Regions from separate parts of the Auritidibacter ignavus genome, predicted to be linked through region 3. Evidence: predicted binding sites of a transcription regulator. Region 3 holds the regulator's gene; each other region holds the start of a gene.
What was found. Region 3 encodes HrcA, which represses chaperone genes, less so after heat shock. Its sites were predicted from a motif close to TTNGCACTCGNNNNNNNCGAGTGCNAA; they were not measured.

Region 1 (2,271 bases), 730 kb from region 3:
TGGTCCAGCTTCATACCGAGATCTTCGGAGACCACCTGACCACCGGTGAGGATCGCGATATCCTGCAACATGGCCTTGCGACGATCACCGAAGCCCGGAGCCTTCACGGCCACAGCATTGAGTGTCCCGCGGATCTTGTTGACCACCAGGGTGGATAGTGCCTCACCGTCGACGTCTTCGGCGATGATCATCAACGGCTTCTTCTCGTTGAGGACCTTCTCCAACAGGGGCAGGAATTCCTGGACGTTGGAAATCTTGGACTGGGTGATCAGGATATAGGGGTTCTCCAGTACCGCTTCCTGACGGTCAGTATCGGTGACCATGTAGGGCGAGAGGTAGCCCTTATCGAACTGCATACCTTCGGTGATATCCAGATCGGTCGAGGTGGTGGAGGATTCTTCGATGGTGATCACACCGTCAGTGCCCACTGCATCGAAAGCGCGAGCCAGCAGTTCACCGACTTCGTCGTCGCCAGCGGAAATAGCCGCCACCTGAGCCAGGTTCTTGTCGGTGACGTCCTTGGCGTTGTCCAGCAGACGCTGTTCCACAACAGCCACGGCCTGCTCGATGCCCTTCTTGACTTCGTTCGGGGCAGCGCCGGCAGCCACCAAGCGCATACCCTCATTGACGAGAGCCTGAGCCAGCACAGTGGCGGTGGTGGTACCGTCACCAGCGATGTCTTGAGTTTTGGTGGCAACTTCTTTAGCCAGCTGGGCGCCCATGTTTTCGTAGGAGTCTTCCAGCTCGACTTCGCGAGCGATCGAGACACCATCGTTAGTAATGTTCGGGGCGCCGAATGCCTTGTCGAGCACGACGTTGCGACCCTTGGGCCCCAAAGTGACCTTCACAGTGTCGGCCAGACGATCGATACCGGCCTGCAGTGCACGGCGAGCATCGTCATTGAACAGTAGCTTCTTGGCCATCTGTTCTCCTTCCGGTTATTTCAGGACAGTCTTTTCACTCAATCTGTTCTGTCAGTGAATGATCAGCGACTGAGCAGACTTACTTGGTGACAACAGCCAGCACGTCACGTGCGGAGAGCACCAGGTACTCTTCGCCGTTGTACTTAACCTCAGTGCCACCGAACTTGGAGAACAGCACGACGTCGCCTTCGTTGACGTCGACGGAGACGCGCTCGCCACTATCGGTGATACGACCGGGACCAACGGCCACGACGGTGCCTTCCTGTGGCTTCTCCTGTGCGGTATCGGGAATGACCAAACCGGAAGCGGTGGTCTGCTCGGCTTCCAGCGGCTGGACGACAATGCGGTCCTCAAGGGGCTTGATGGAAACTGCCATAATCAAACTCTCCTGTAGTTCTTTGTCACGTTTTTCGTGAACTGAATCAAGGTTTTTGCGCCGGGCGAGCCAACCGTCGTCGCGGGTGCCGGATGGCGTCTGGCATTTAGCACCTTCACTGTTCGAGTGCTAACTCGACTCTATTCTGTGATTAGCACTCGGTCAAGATGAGTGCCAGCCTGTTCTGCTCAGAGAGGAGCAGGCGGTAACGTGAACATCGTGCCAACACACCAACCCACTGCTGAAAACGCCGAAACCTGGGCGCAACTGCTCTCTCCGGCCGGTCGCGCTCTGCTCGATAAGCTCACCACCGAGACGAGTTATCACCGTGAAGATCCCCTGCAGTTAGCGACGCAACTGCGCCGGGACGGCGTGGACTCCACGCTCGCTGCCGCAGTGCTCACCCAGCTGAAGTTGCGCGAAAAAGCCCACGCAAAGTTCGGCGAGTTCGCCCAGCACATGTTCTTCACCACTGATGGGTTACAGCAGGCCACCCGCCTGGGCGTGGCGGCCCACCATGCCCGCCGTTTTCAGGCCCACGGCATCCAGCACGTGATTGATCTCGGATGTGGGATCGGCGGCGATGCCATGGCTTTTGCGGCGATCGATTTGCAGGTCACCGCGGTGGAGGTCGACGACATCACCGCGGCGGTGGCCACCTTGAATTTGACGCCGTTCCCGCACGCTGAGGTGATCGCCGCCGAGGTCGAGACCTGGGTCGCCGATCATGCCGAGCAGCTTTCGGGAGCCGGGCTGTGGTTGGACCCGGCCCGACGTGAAGTCTCCACCGCCGAATCCGCCCACCGGATTTTCGATCCGGAGTCTTTCTCTCCCCCCTTGTCCTTTGTCGAACGGCTCGCCGATGCCGGACACGCCGTCGGGGTCAAGCTCGGTCCCGGTCTCGCCCATGACTCCATTCCCACCACCGCCGAGGCCCAGTGGGTCTCGGATCACGGGTCGGTAGTGGAGGTA
Region 2 (2,271 bases), 830 kb from region 3:
TTCGGTAGCAGCACCGGCCTTGATCACGGCCACACCGCCGGCCAGCTTAGCCAAACGTTCCTGAAGCTTTTCGCGGTCGTAGTCCGAGTCAGAGTTCTCAATCTCAGCCCGGATCTGCGCCACACGACCGGAGATCGCATCGGCCTCGCCAGCACCTTCAACAATGGTGGTCTCGTCCTTGGTGATGGTCACCTTCCGAGCGGTACCCAGCATGTCAACGGTGGCGTTCTCCAGGGTCAGGCCGACTTCTTCAGAGATGACCTGCCCGCCAGTGAGGACAGCGATGTCGTTGAGCATCGCCTTACGACGGTCACCGAAGCCCGGAGCCTTGACCGCCACAGATTTGAAGGTGCCACGAATCTTGTTGACCACCAGGGTAGCCAGGGCTTCGCCTTCAACGTCTTCAGCGATAATCAGCAACGGCTTGCCGGACTGCATGACCTTTTCCAGCAGACCGACCATGTCGCGAGCGTTGGAAATCTTGGAGTTGACGATCAGAATGTAGGGATCTTCCAGAACCGCTTCCTGACGGTCAGTATCAGTGACGAAGTAACCGGAAAGGAAGCCCTTATCGAAGCGCATGCCTTCGGTCAATTCCAGGTCCAGGCCAAAGGTGTTGGACTCTTCAACGGTCACCACACCTTCCTTGCCGACCTTATCTAGGGCTTCCGCAATCAGTTCGCCGATCTGTGGGTCAGCAGCAGAAATAGAGGCGGTCGCTGCGATCTGCTCCTTGGTCTCGACCTCGTGGGAGCGAGCAACCAGCTTCTCAGTCACAGCCTGTACGGCCTTGTCGATACCGCGACGAATCGCGATGGGATCAGCCCCGGCAGCGACGTTGCGCAGTCCCTCTTTCACCAGGGACTGAGCCAGCACGGTCGCAGTGGTAGTACCGTCACCGGCAACATCGTCAGTCTTCTTCGCGACCTCTTTGACCAGTTCGGCCCCGATCTTCTCATAGGGGTCATCGAGATCAATTTCTTTAGCGATAGACACACCGTCGTTGGTAATGGTCGGAGCGCCCCAGGATTTCTCCAGGACGACGTTACGACCACGCGGGCCGAGCGTCACTTTGACGGCGTCAGCCAGCGTGTTCAAACCCTTTTCGAGGCCACGGCGTGCTTCTTCATCGAATGCAATGGTCTTAGCCATGAAATGCACAAGTCCTTTCTGGACGAATCTCTCGGTGAAGTCCCACACTCAAGTGCCCGCGACGGACGGTGAGGAGCAACCACCGGGTGGCGGTTTACTCCCGACCTCACTGGAGTGAAGGGCGTCTACTTCTTAGGGCAACTTTGGCAGTCACAACCTAAGAGTGCTAACTCCATTATTAGCACTCCCCCCGGGCGAGTGCAAGTAGAGTTCCGGGGCTGTTCATCGCAAGACGAGCCCTACTGAACGACCACTACGGTCAGACCGCTGACCGTGTCATTCTGCTGGGCTTGGCCACCCACCTGAGAGGCAACTTCTTCGGCGGTGGCTTGCAGTGCTGGATCATCAAAGTAGACGATGTTGGAGGTCACCGGGCCCCCATTCCAATCTCCGACGGTCACAACATTGAACCCAGCTTGGGTCAACTCAGCTTCGGTTTGGGCAGCGAGACCGTTAATGGTGGTCGAGTTATATACCGAGACGGGAGCTTGATAGTCAACCTCCGCGGATTCCTGAGTCTCTTCCGTGGCAGAGGGCTCAGCACCGGTTGCGTCCTCGTCGACAGCCGTCTCAGCGTCGTCCGGGACGGCGGAATCAGCGGGATCCGGCGAGCCAACATCGTTGCTAGCATCCGAGGCGTCTGTGGGTGATTCCAAGACAGCGTCCGGATCCTCCTCGGGCGAGGGGCCTGCCACCACAGGAGCATCAGCGAAAATTTGCGACCGTAGTTGAGGGAGCAAAATGAAACTGAAAGCACCAATGGCCAACGCCAACCCTGCGGCCAGAATGATCCAGATCAGGTGGGCGCTGGATTCGGGGCCACGGAAATCTGCCCGGTGGGCCCCGTGCTCGGTGGTGTATTCCGGAACGTGAGAGAACCGGTCTGGCTCATACTCTGTCTTGGACATCTTGTTCATCTAGTGGTGCTCTGTGGGTGGCGGTCGGCGCGGTCGGCGGTGCGACGACGTTGGCGAATGCGGTTGATCAACATCGGGTCGGCGGCGATGGCGCGTTCGTCGTCAACGAGCCGTGTCAGCAACTGGTAGTAGCCGGTGGGCGTCATGCCCAAGTCATCTTGAATGGCCCGGTCCTTCGCTCCGGAGTACCGGAAAGAACGGC
Region 3 (2,271 bases):
TCTTCTCCACCAGCTCGGCATCGTGGACACCTTCCACCCAAATCCGGGAGGCGCGGGCGACCTTCGCCCGCGTTACCGGAGCCTGACGAGACCCTGAGGCAGTGCGAGCATGACGGTGTCCCGGCTCGGCCGGTTTCTTCGTCTTGGTCGGCATCACCAGCTCAACCGGTTGTCCGTCGATCAGAAATCCCGGGCCCAACGGGAAAGACTTGGTCGCACCGCGACGATCTTCTAAGACCACCACGATCATCCCACCAACCCGTTCTAGCCGGATCATCGCTCCGGTGAAACCAGTGGTGGCATCCTCGACCACCAGATTCTTAGCAGCGGGAACCTTGGGAACAACGGCCTGCCGGGCCCGCCGAGCCTGATCTGCTGCCAGAGTCTCTGGTCCCCACTGATCCCACTCCATCAGTACTCCCTTTCGCTGGCACGTCGTCAGTGACGTGGTCCACTCGGTTCCCGGTGAGACTACCACCGGACGTTTGTCTGCCAGCGAAGCACCGCCGGTGAGACTGCACATCACCACAGCGGGCTACTAGAATTAGCACTAGGCGCCCGACAGTGCTAATTTGTGGAAGATACGCACGACCATCAACAGGGTGAGCAGAAGGGACGGTGAGATGAGCGAGCTACCGCGCCGGATGAAAGTCTTGCAGGCCATCGTGGAAGACTATGTCGCCTCCCGGGAGCCAGTCGGTTCCAAAGCCCTGGTGGATCGTCACGACCTCGGCGTCTCCTCGGCCACGGTGCGTAACGATATGGCCGATTTGGAAGATGAAGGGCTTATTGTTGCCCCGCACACCTCGGCCGGGCGGATCCCGACCGATAAAGGGTACCGGTACTTTGTTGACCGCATCTCCGAGATTCGGCCGCTCTCGGCAGCAGAAAAACGTGCCGTGCAGGCCGTCTTGGACATCACCACCGAAGACCTCGATGAGGTCATGACCCGGAGTGTGCAGGTACTGGCCCAGCTCACCCACCAAGTGGCCGTCGCACAGTTTCCCAAGACCGATACCGCGGTGATTCGTCACCTCGAGCTCGTCTGGTTAGCCGAACACCGCCTACTGGTTGCGGTGATTTTCTCGACCGGGAAAATCGAACAGCGCATGTTCACCGTCGCCGATCAGGAAGATGACCTCGACGTCCAGGTGGTGCGCGACATCTTCGTCCGCCAGCTCAACGGGCTCACTGCCCAGGAAGCGCTCTCGGTGATTCCGGGCATTCTGGCCGGTGTGCCCGGAAGAGAACAGCGCCTGGCCGAAGATTTATCCCACCAGCTCCAGCTGTTGTTGGCCTCCACTCAGCGCGACCGGATCTATTTGGCCGGTACCGCCAACTTGGCTCGGTCTCAAACCGACTTCGGATCCTCGATCGGACCGGTGTTGGAAGCACTGGAAGAACAGGTCGTGTTGCTGAAGCTACTGGCCGAAATGCAACAAGACGTGCGGGGGTTGTCCGTCTCGATCGGTACCGAAAACCAGGGGTCATTGTCGGGGACCTCCGTCGTCGCAGCCGGCTATGGCCCCAACAGCAGTTCCATGTTGGGTGTGGTGGGTCCAACCCGGATGGACTACCCCGGTACCATGTCTGCGGTACGGGCCATCGCCCGCTACTTGTCGAAAATCTTAGCTCAGTAAATTGGAAGGAAGTTACTCCACCGTGGCAGATCACTACGAGGTTCTGGGGGTATCGAAAGATGCCTCGGCAGAAGAAATTAAGCGCGCCTACCGGAAGAAGGCACGCACCCTGCACCCAGATGTGAACCCCTCACCTGACGCTGCCGAAGAATTCAAACAGGTCACCGCCGCCTACGAAGTGCTTTCGGACGAGACCAAACGTCGTAACTACGATATGACCGGTAACGCTAACGGTACCGGAGCGACCGGTGGCTTTGGAGGAGGCTTCGGTGGCTTCTCCGATATCTTTGACACCTTCTTCGGCGGTGGCGGTGGTGCCCGTTCTGGCCCGGCCTCACGTACCCGTCGCGGCCAAGACGCGCTGATTAACGTCAAGATCGAGCTCGAAGATGCTGTCTTCGGTGTAGAGAAAACCATCGACCTACAGACCGCGGTACGCTGTAGCGTTTGCGATGGCTCCTGTGCCGAACCCGGCACCGGCACTCAGACCTGCGAAACCTGCCACGGCCAAGGCCAAATCCGTCGCCCGGTTCAATCCATTCTGGGTACGGTGATGACCGCCGAAACCTGCCCGAGCTGTCGGGGCTTTGGCGACACCATTCCCAACCCATGCCACGAGTGCGGTGGCCAG

Region 1: a site for HrcA is predicted at 1,451-1,477, ahead of groES (co-chaperone GroES). Genes of this name have one in related genera too.
Region 2: a site for HrcA is predicted at 1,331-1,357, ahead of groL (chaperonin GroEL). Genes of this name have one in related genera too.

What each region holds. Positions count from the first base shown of each region.
Region 1 covers NZ_CP122564.1:2,577,367-2,579,637, reverse strand. The annotation lists gene groL (chaperonin GroEL) at 1-923, opposite strand, end outside; gene groES (co-chaperone GroES) at 1,003-1,299, opposite strand; gene QDX22_RS11730 (THUMP-like domain-containing protein) at 1,510-2,271, shown strand, end outside.
Region 2 covers NZ_CP122564.1:2,476,594-2,478,864, reverse strand. The annotation lists gene groL (chaperonin GroEL) at 1-1,152, opposite strand, end outside; gene QDX22_RS11190 (LytR C-terminal domain-containing protein) at 1,392-2,060, opposite strand; gene QDX22_RS11185 (DUF3263 domain-containing protein) at 2,066-2,271, opposite strand, start outside.
Region 3 covers NZ_CP122564.1:662,368-664,638, reverse strand. The annotation lists gene QDX22_RS02945 (DUF3097 family protein) at 1-412, opposite strand, end outside; gene hrcA (heat-inducible transcriptional repressor HrcA) at 624-1,640, shown strand; gene dnaJ (molecular chaperone DnaJ) at 1,663-2,271, shown strand, end outside.